Regions from separate parts of the Micromonospora sp. NBC_00330 genome, predicted to be linked through region 2. Evidence: riboswitches for the same ligand, from Rfam matches in the RefSeq annotation. Region 2 holds a riboswitch; each other region holds the start of a gene.
The links. A riboswitch is a leader RNA that binds a small molecule or an ion and turns the genes downstream of it on or off. The one in region 2 is predicted to bind cyclic di-AMP.
Positions count from the first base shown of each region.

Region 1: another riboswitch for cyclic di-AMP. It lies ahead of OG598_RS24215 (coiled-coil domain-containing protein); the one in region 2 lies ahead of OG598_RS01150 (coiled-coil domain-containing protein).
Region 3: another riboswitch for cyclic di-AMP. It lies ahead of OG598_RS16760 (C39 family peptidase); the one in region 2 lies ahead of OG598_RS01150 (coiled-coil domain-containing protein).
Region 4: another riboswitch for cyclic di-AMP. It lies ahead of OG598_RS26635 (C40 family peptidase); the one in region 2 lies ahead of OG598_RS01150 (coiled-coil domain-containing protein).

Region 1 covers NZ_CP108012.1:5,351,262-5,353,455, forward strand. The annotation lists gene OG598_RS24210 (YibE/F family protein) at 1-873, shown strand, start outside; cyclic di-AMP (ydaO/yuaA leader) riboswitch at 1,040-1,170, shown strand; gene OG598_RS24215 (coiled-coil domain-containing protein) at 1,175-2,194, shown strand.
Region 2 covers NZ_CP108012.1:234,434-236,627, reverse strand. The annotation lists gene OG598_RS01155 (cation diffusion facilitator family transporter) at 1-788, shown strand, start outside; cyclic di-AMP (ydaO/yuaA leader) riboswitch at 907-1,038, shown strand; gene OG598_RS01150 (coiled-coil domain-containing protein) at 1,044-2,108, shown strand.
Region 3 covers NZ_CP108012.1:3,739,436-3,741,629, forward strand. The annotation lists gene OG598_RS16755 (alpha/beta hydrolase) at 1-185, opposite strand, end outside; gene OG598_RS16760 (C39 family peptidase) at 309-1,157, opposite strand; cyclic di-AMP (ydaO/yuaA leader) riboswitch at 1,391-1,531, opposite strand; gene OG598_RS16765 (hypothetical protein) at 1,816-2,194, opposite strand, start outside.
Region 4 covers NZ_CP108012.1:5,852,304-5,854,497, forward strand. The annotation lists gene OG598_RS26635 (C40 family peptidase) at 1-830, opposite strand, end outside; cyclic di-AMP (ydaO/yuaA leader) riboswitch at 907-1,042, opposite strand; gene OG598_RS26640 (N-acetylmuramoyl-L-alanine amidase) at 1,278-2,194, shown strand, end outside.

The sequences.
Region 1 (2,194 bases), 2.2 Mb from region 2:
CGAGGTCTGGCTGCGCTCGCCGGGCTGGCCGCCAGCTTCGCCATCCTGCTCACCTTCGTGCTGCCGGGCATCAGCGCGGGCAGGTCACCGCTGCTGGTGGCGGTGGTCGGCGCGGCCCTGATCATGTTCGTGGTGCTCTATCTGACCCACGGGGTCACCGCACAGACCTCGGTCGCGGTGCTCGGCACCCTGGGCAGCCTGGTGCTGACCGGTGTGCTCGCCACGATCGCCACGGCCGCGACCCACCTCACCGGTTTCGGCAGCGAGGACGCCACCACCCTGTCGATGTTCCAGGGCGACGTGGACCTGCACGGCCTGCTGCTCGCCGGGATCATCATCGGATCGCTCGGGGTGCTCGACGACGTGACGGTCACCCAGGCGGCCACCGTCACCGAACTGGCGAACGCGAACCCCGGGCTGACCCGGTTGCAGCTGTACCGCGCCGCCACCCGGGTCGGCCGTGCGCACATCGCCTCCACCGTCAACACCATCGTGCTGGCGTACGCGGGCGCGTCACTGCCCCTGCTGCTCCTGCTCACCGCCGACTCGCGGCCGATCGGGCAGATCCTCACCAGTGAGTTCCTCGCGCAGGAGATCGTCCGCAGTGCGGTCGCCACCCTCGGCCTGATCGCCGCCGTGCCGCTGACCACCGGGCTGGCCGCTGTGGTGACCGCGGCCGGGCGTACCGATGCCACGGCGTCCACCGACGCTCCCGCGCCCCGGCCCCAGCCGGACCGCAGCGAGGCACTGGCCGCACTCAGCTCACCGCGAACGGCCGGCTCCGACGAGCCGGACCGGACGCGGACCGCACCCCCATCCGAGGCCACCGACCGGTGGCCGGAGTCGAACAGGAGCACGGATACGGCATGGTGACACTCCTCAGCGTGACCAGATCGGGCATCCACCCTGAGAACCGCGTCACTGGTCACTCAACGCTATGGCGAAATGACGCTTTTGGTCGGCATCCAGGCGTAGCTCAGCCGGTCGACTCTCGGGTAACCTCGCTGCCGGTTACCGATGAAGGCGCGAAGCGGCGCCTGCGGTGCCACCGCCCAATCGCCAACCGGCGAGCCGGGGACCCAGGTACCTGGGGTGAATCCGCGTCAGCGGTAGGGGCCGCTTCCGCCCCGAACCCGTCAGCTAACCCGGTCGGCGGTCGACGGAAGGGAACATTGTGACGGCACCCCTACGCCGCTGGTTGACACCCGTGGTGGCCGTGATCGCCGCACTGACAGTGCTCGCCGGGCCGCTCCCGGCGCACGCCGCCCCGACGACCCCCACACCGTCCGGGCACGAGGAGGACGGCGAGCCCAAGCTGCTCAACGACGTCATCGAGCAGGCCAACCGCGACTACTCCGCCGCCAAGTCCAAGCTGGACAAATCCAAGAAGCGGCAGGGCGAGTTGGCGGCGGAGGTCAACCGGGCCAAGGCCGACCTGGACGCGTTGGCCCCGCAGGTCGGGCAGATCGCCGCCCAGGCGTACCGGACCGGCCGGATCGGCGCGGTCGCGATGCTGCTGGAGAGCGACGCTCCCGACTCGTTCGTCCAGCGCGCCGGGATGCTCGACGAGATAAACATGGTCAACGAGAAGAAGCTCTCCGAGGTCAACGAGGTGAAGGCCCGCGCCGAGCAGGCCAAGCTGGCCCTCGACACCGAGGTCCGGGAGCAGCAGAAGCAGACCGCCCTGATGGCCAAGCGCAAGAGCGAGGCCGACAAGGCGCTCTCCCTCGTCGGCGGTAAGGGTTTCACCGGCGGCCTGGTGGATGCCACCTCCAAGGTCGCGAAGATCGGCCCCGGTCGCACGGCCGACGGTGACTGGAAGCCCCAGTCGTGCAGCGAGAACGACCCCACCACGTCCGGCTGCATCACGCCGCGCACGTTGCACGCGTACAAGGAGGTCAAGGCGGCCGGCTTCAACCGGTTCGTCGGCTGCTACCGCCCCGGCGGGCCGTGGGAGCACCCGAAGGGCCGCGCCTGCGACTGGTCGCTACAGAAGAGCGGGTTCTCCCCGTGGCACAACAACGACACCCGGACGTACGGCAACAACGTCGCCGCGTTCCTCATCCGTAACGCCGACCGGCTCGGCATCTACTACGTGATCTGGAACCGGCAGATCTGGTTCCCGGCCACCGGCTGGAGCTCGTACAGCGGGCCGTCGAACCACACGGACCACGTCCACATGTCGCTGCTCTGA
Region 2 (2,194 bases):
CCGGCTCGCTCGCCCTGCTCTCCGACGCCGGGCACATGTTCACCGACGTGCTCGGCATCGGGATGGCGCTCGCCGCCATCACGGCGACCCGGCGGGCCACCGGCGACCCGCAACGCACCTTCGGGCTCTACCGGCTCGAGGTGCTCGCCGCGCTGGCCAACGCCGTCCTGCTCTCCGGCGTCGCGATCTACGTGGTGATCGAGGCGATCCGCCGTTTCGGCGACCCGCACCAGGTCATCGCCGGCCCGATGCTCGCGGTGGCAGTGCTCGGCCTGCTCGCGAACATCGCCGCCTTCGCGCTGCTGCGCGCCGGGGCCCGGGAGAGCATCAACCTCCAGGGCGCCTACCTGGAGGTGCTCGGTGACCTGCTCGGCTCAGTCGGCGTCATCGGCGCGGCGCTGCTCATCACCGTCACCGACTGGTGGTGGGCCGACCCCCTGGTCGCGGTCGCCATCGGCGTGTTCATCCTGCCGCGCACCTGGCGGCTGGCCCGCGCCGCCATCCGCATCCTGGTGCAGGCCGCCCCGGAGCACCTCCAGGTGACCGCCGTGCACGACCGGCTCGCCGCCGTCCCCGGTGTCGTCGAGGTGCACGACCTGCACGTCTGGACGCTCACCTCGGGCATGGAGGTGGCCTCCGCTCACCTGACCATGGCACCCGACGCGGAGGTCGGCGCGGTGCTCACCGCGGCGCGTACCGCCCTGCACGACGACTTCCGCATCGAACACGCGACGTTGCAGATCGAGCCCGGCGCCGCTTCTGGAGCCTGTGGCTCCATCGAATGGTGACGGGGCCGTCATTTTCCGTGGTGACGCACGCACCGTCCGTCACATTGGCTGCAGCCGCCCCATCCGCACCGGTAGGCTCGGTCCCGGCCTCCACCAGGCGGCGCCCTCCCGGCGCCGGTGGCGGTCGCCGCCTAATCGCCCAACTGGGCGAACCGGGGAACCATGTTCCTGGGGTGTATCCGCGTCAGCGGTAGGGATCTTCCGTCCCGAACCCGTCAGCTAACCCGGTCGGCGGCTGACGGAAGGACATGCGCAGTGGCACCAGCACGACCACCCGCCGCCCGACTGGCGGCCCTGATCGTCGCGATGTTCGCCCTCGGCGTCGCGCTTCCGGCCGGCACCGCCTCGGCCGCTCCCCCGACCGGCCTGCGGGCCGCCGCACCCGACTCCGACGAGGAGGGCGGCACCCCGGCGTTGCGCGCCCAACTCGAGGCGGCCAGCAAGGGCTACCTGGACGCGAAGCGCGCCCTGGACACCTCAGTGCAACGGCAGAAGCAGCTCGCCACCCAGCTGACGACCATCGAGGTCGAGATCGACCAGCGCAACGGCAAGGTCAGCGAGATCGCCGAGGTGGCCTACCGCACCGGCCGGCTCGGTGCGATGTCGGCGCTGCTCAACAGCAACACTCCGGAAGGCTTCATGGACCGGGCGGCCGCGCTGGACGCGGTGGCGGCCAACGAGGACCGGGTGCTGCGCGACCTGCTGAACAGCAAGGACAAGGCCAACCGCACCCGGGTCGCCCTGGACGGCGAGATCAACGAACAGCGCAAGCAGGTCGCGGTGATGGCCAAGCGCAAGGAGCAGGCCGAACGGGCCCTGACCGTGGCCACCACACCCAAACCGCAGACCACCGCCGACGCCGGCTCCAACCGGGGCACCTCCAGCGCCAACGCGAAGGCCGCGCCGCGCAACTCCGACGGCTCCTGGCCCTCCGAGTCGTGCAGCATCAACGACCCCACCCCGGCCAGCGGCTGCATCACCCCCCGCACCCTGCACGCGCTCAACCAGGCCAAGGCCGCCGGATTCACCAGGTACGTCTCGTGCCACCGCCCCAGCGGCTCCGGTGAACACCCGAAGGGCAGGGCCTGCGACTTCGCGGCGCAGAAGGGCGGCTTCGGCGGGGACGCCACCGGCGGCGACAAGACGTACGGCAACAACCTGGCCGCGTACTTCATCCGCAACGCCGACCGGCTCGCCGTGCTCTACGTGATCTGGTACAGGCAGATCTGGCTGCCCAGCAGCGGGTGGAAGTCGTACAGCGGGGCTCACGGCACCCCGTCCACCGACCACACCAACCACGTACACCTGTCGGTCTACTGACCCACGCGTCGTGATGCCTGTGAGTCGCCGATGACTCACAGGCATCACGTGCGTCCGGGGCCGGACTACGTCGCCGGGCGTACCCC
Region 3 (2,194 bases), 3.5 Mb from region 2:
AAGGAGTACGACGGCAGCGGCGACGCCCAGCCGTGGCCGGCGAGGTCCGGTGCCAGCCACCGCCCGGGCCAGTGCTGCTCGAGGTACGGGGCCCAGGGCAACCACACGTCCCCTGTCGCTCCCATGCCGTGCAGCAGCAGCAGGACCGGCCTGCGGCCGGCGTGACCACCCGTTTTCTCCACCACGGCCGCAGTCTCCCACGGTTCACTGTCGGGTACGAGAGCCGTCGATGACCGACCGCGCGGACAGACGCCGCGGGCGCCGGCCCCTTGTGGGGGACGGCGCCCGCGGCGGTCAGCGTGCCCGGGTCAGGCGGAGTAGCCCCGGCTGGTGATCCAGTTGGCCAGGTCGATCGTGGTGATCCAGTACGACGGGTCGGCCGGGTTCGCCGAGTCGGCGATCCGTACGGTGCGGCCGTTGTCCTTGTAGCCCACGACGGCGATGTAGTGCCCGCCGCCGTAGGAGTGCCAGCCGCCGTCGGTGTCGGTGGCGTCCCCGACGACGTTGGCCACCACGCCCCGGCCGTCGGTGATGGCCTTCACCACGTCGGCCTGGAGCCGGTCCATCTGGGCCGGGCTGGGCGCGCCGGGGAACATCCGGGTCCGGTACGGGGAGCCCTTCACCTCGGCGTTGAGCACCCGGGTGGTGTCCTCGGCCGAGTTGGTGCCCATCTCGGTGGTGCCCAGCTCGGCGCCGAGCTCCTCCTGGGTGCGGTCGATGCCGGCGGCGCTGAGCGCGTTCCGGGTGGCCGCCGGGCCGCAGTTGTAGTAGGTGTTCTGCGCCTCGTAGTCGTAGTCGAGCACCTTGGTCGCGGGCGGCTTCGGCCGCTCCGGCTTGCGGGTGAGGTCCGGGTTGCTGCTGGCCTTGGCGGCGGGCGACGCGGCGCTGGTGGCCGGGGCGGCAGTGGTCGGCGCGGCGCTGGCCGAGGGGGACGCGTCCCGAGCCTCGCCGCGGGACGCGGCGACGTCGCTGCGCATCTCGGCGACAGTGGTCGCGGTGCGCTGGCCGGCCGGGGCGTCGTCGGCGGTGGTGAGCAGGGCGCCGGTGGTGGTGGCGATCGCGAGGGCCGCGGCGGAGGCGGCGACGATCTGGTACGGGCGTTCGGTGGCGAGGCGGCGGAGCTGACGCTGCAGGGTGTGCTTCACGGGGTCCTCCACGGATCGGGGGGAGAGCGGCACACCGGGGCCGGACCGGTATCCGGGCAGGCGCCAGCGCGCGGACCGTGGTCCGCGGATGGTGAACCGCTCAGGGGAACGCCCGGCGCGGCCGGGCGGGGAAGGCGATGACCCGGGGGGTCAGCTCACCGTCACGCGACGAATGAGCGGGTGCACCGCCGCGCCGTGGAGGCGAGGGAACAACCGAGGGGTGGAAAGGTGCTGCACGAGGATGGGACTCCTTCCGACACCGCCTACCGGGTTAGCTGACGGATTCGGGCGGGAAGACGCCCTACCGCGGGCCGTGGCTCGCGGATTCACCCCGGACTTACTGGTGGGTCCCCGGTTCGTTGATCACGATTAAGCGGGTCGATGCGGCGTCGCGTCTTGCGATCGGTTACCGCACCGGACGGGACGACACTACTGGCGTCTCAACGCCCTGCCAAGCCAGGTTCACCTGCGTAAACCCCAATTGGCGCGACAATTTCTGCGCGTATTGCCGATGATGTGACTCGATGGGACAACCGGTTACGGCGACGCCTGCGGGCGACAACCGGACAGGCCGTAAAGAACGCGGCCACAATCGCGGGAACAATCCCGCCGATCGCGTCGGACGTCCGATTTCGCGATTGGGTGACCGGCCTCACATCACGGATTGGGCTCAACCCACCCGGGCCGGGCGCCACAGTGCCACGACGGCGGGACGCAACGCCCCGGCCACCGTGCGGCGCGCGGGGGCCAGGGTCGGGCGTAGCCGGGCCGCCGCCGCGTACGCCTCCTCGGCGAGGGCACGAGCCGACTCGGCGGCCAACTCCGCGTCGCGCCAGGCGGCCCGCTCACTGTCGACGGCCACCTGGTAGTCGGCCAGCCGCGCATCCCGGACCACCCGACTGATCAGCACCTCCTGCTCGACCGGGTGTCGCCGGGGATCCCAGCCGCGCCGGTGCCCGAACACGTCGCCGAGCTGCGCCATGGTCAGGTCGCCCCGCCAGTACGCCGCCATCGCCGCCCGGTGCAGATAGCGCTCCCGGGCGGCGTAC
Region 4 (2,194 bases), 1.7 Mb from region 2:
CCGGGGCGCAGGTCGCCCTTGCTGACGTTCTTGGTGACCCGGCTCTGCGCGGCGGCGTTGTGCGGCAGCGACACGCCGGCCTTCGCCCAGGCGGCCAGCATCAGCCCGGAGCAGTCGTACGAGTTCGGGCCCTCGGCACCCCAGACGTAGGGCTTGCCGATCTGCGCGCAGGCGAACTTGACAGCGGTGCCCGCGGCGCCGCCGGGGTAGCTACCCGGGCAGGGCGCCGGGCGCAGCGGACCGCCGCCGCCGCTGCCGTACACCTTGAGGCGCAGCTTCTGCAGGCGGTCGATCTCGTCGTTGATCTGCTTCTTCTTCGCCGCCAGTTGAGCTTCCGTGCGGGACAGCTGGGCCACCATCTCGTCCAGTGGCGCCTTCTGCGCGGCCAGCTGGTCGCGCAGGTCGGCCACCTGGCGTACGTCCTTCTGCTGGTTGTGCGCGAAGCGGTCGAGCATTTCGAGCTGGCCGACCACCTCGCTGGGTGACCGGCTGCCCAGCATCGCGTTGACGGTCGAGACGTTCTCACCCATGTAGGCGCGTACGGCCAGGGCGCTGACCTTGTTCATCGCGGCGTCGACCTGGCGCTCGAGCGGAGTGATCCGGGCGGCCAGGGCATCGGCCTGCTTGCGCTTCACGGCGAGGTCGGTGCGGGTGGCGTTGTGCCGTTCGATGACCGGTTCGAGCTTGTTCCAGTCGGCGTCGATCTGGCGCTCGATCTCGGCGACGGACGGGTCGGCGTGGGCCGCCGTGGCACTGCCGGTCAGAACGACGGCGATGCCGGCCAGCGCGGCGAGTGCAGTGGTGAAGCGGGACCAGCGTGGGCGCGGCACGATCGACGCCGGGCCGGCTGATGCCGACCGCTCGGACGACGGCCGCGGGGCATGGAGTGCCACCGGGGTTCCGTACTCCTTCTTCCTGACCGCCTACCGGGTTAGCTGACGGGTTCGGGCGGGAAGTCGGCGCCCTACCGCAATGGCTGCGGATTCACCCCGAGGGACCTGGGTCCCCGGTTCGCTCGGAAACGACTCGGCGGTGTCGGTCCGTTACCGCCCGGGCTGGGCGGAGCTGCTGTCGGGCCGACAAATGACCAGAGTAGAGACGCCTGTTACCGATCCGCAACCCGTGCGGCAGTGACACTCCGTACGGATTGGACTAGGTCACCGACAGTGTGTGAAGAATTCTTTCCATCTACTTCGATAGATAGAAAGGTATTGACGTGACCTCCCGGACGGCGCGATGGTGACCTGACCTCACTCCGCGAGAATCTAGGGGGTTCGATGCACCATCCAACCCTGTCGACCGGCTGGCGCGCGCTGCTCGCTGCCACCGTGGTCGCCGCCGCGACCACTGTGCCACTCTCCGTCGACCCGGCCGCCGCCGCGCCCACCACCGACCGCCAGCAGCAGTACGCCGCAGCAGCCACCGAGTACGGCGTTCCGGCCGTCGTGCTGCTCGGCGTCTCCTACCTGGAGTCCCGCTGGGACACCAACGCCGGCACACCGAGCACCAGTGGCGGCTACGGCCCGATGCACCTGACCGACGCCCGGCACGTGGCCGCCCTGCCCGGGCGCGGCCACCACGACGCCGGCGCCGAGGACCCACGCGGCGACGACTCCCGTCCCGCCCGCGTGCCCGCGCCCCGGCCGGTCGAGGCACCCGCGCCGTCCACCGCCGCGTTGCAGACCGTCGACGCCGCCGCCACGCTGACCGGCGCCACCCCCGAAGCGCTGCGCACCGACGCGGGCCTCAACATCCGGGGTGGGGCCGCGCTGCTGAGCGCGTACCAGAGGGATCTGGGCGCGCCGGTCGGCGCGGACACCGACCCGGCGGCCTGGTACGGCGCTGTGGCCCGCTACTCGGGCGCGGACAGCGCCGACGCCGCGGCGGCCTTCGCCGACGAGGTCTTCACCACCATCGGCGCGGGCGAAGCCCGGGTGACCGACGACGGCCAGCGGATCACCCTGCCGGCCCGCGCGGTGCGGCCCGAGCGTTCCTGGTTGGACCGGCTGGGCCTGCGCCGGCTGGCCCGCCCGGACGGGGTGGAGTGCCCCCGCACCATCTCCTGCGAGTGGATCCCGGCGCCCTACGAGGCGTTCGGCGACGGGGACTACGGCAACCACGACCTCTCCGACCGACCAACACGGCAGAAGATCGAGTACATAGTCATCCACGACACCGAGGCGAGTTGGGCCAC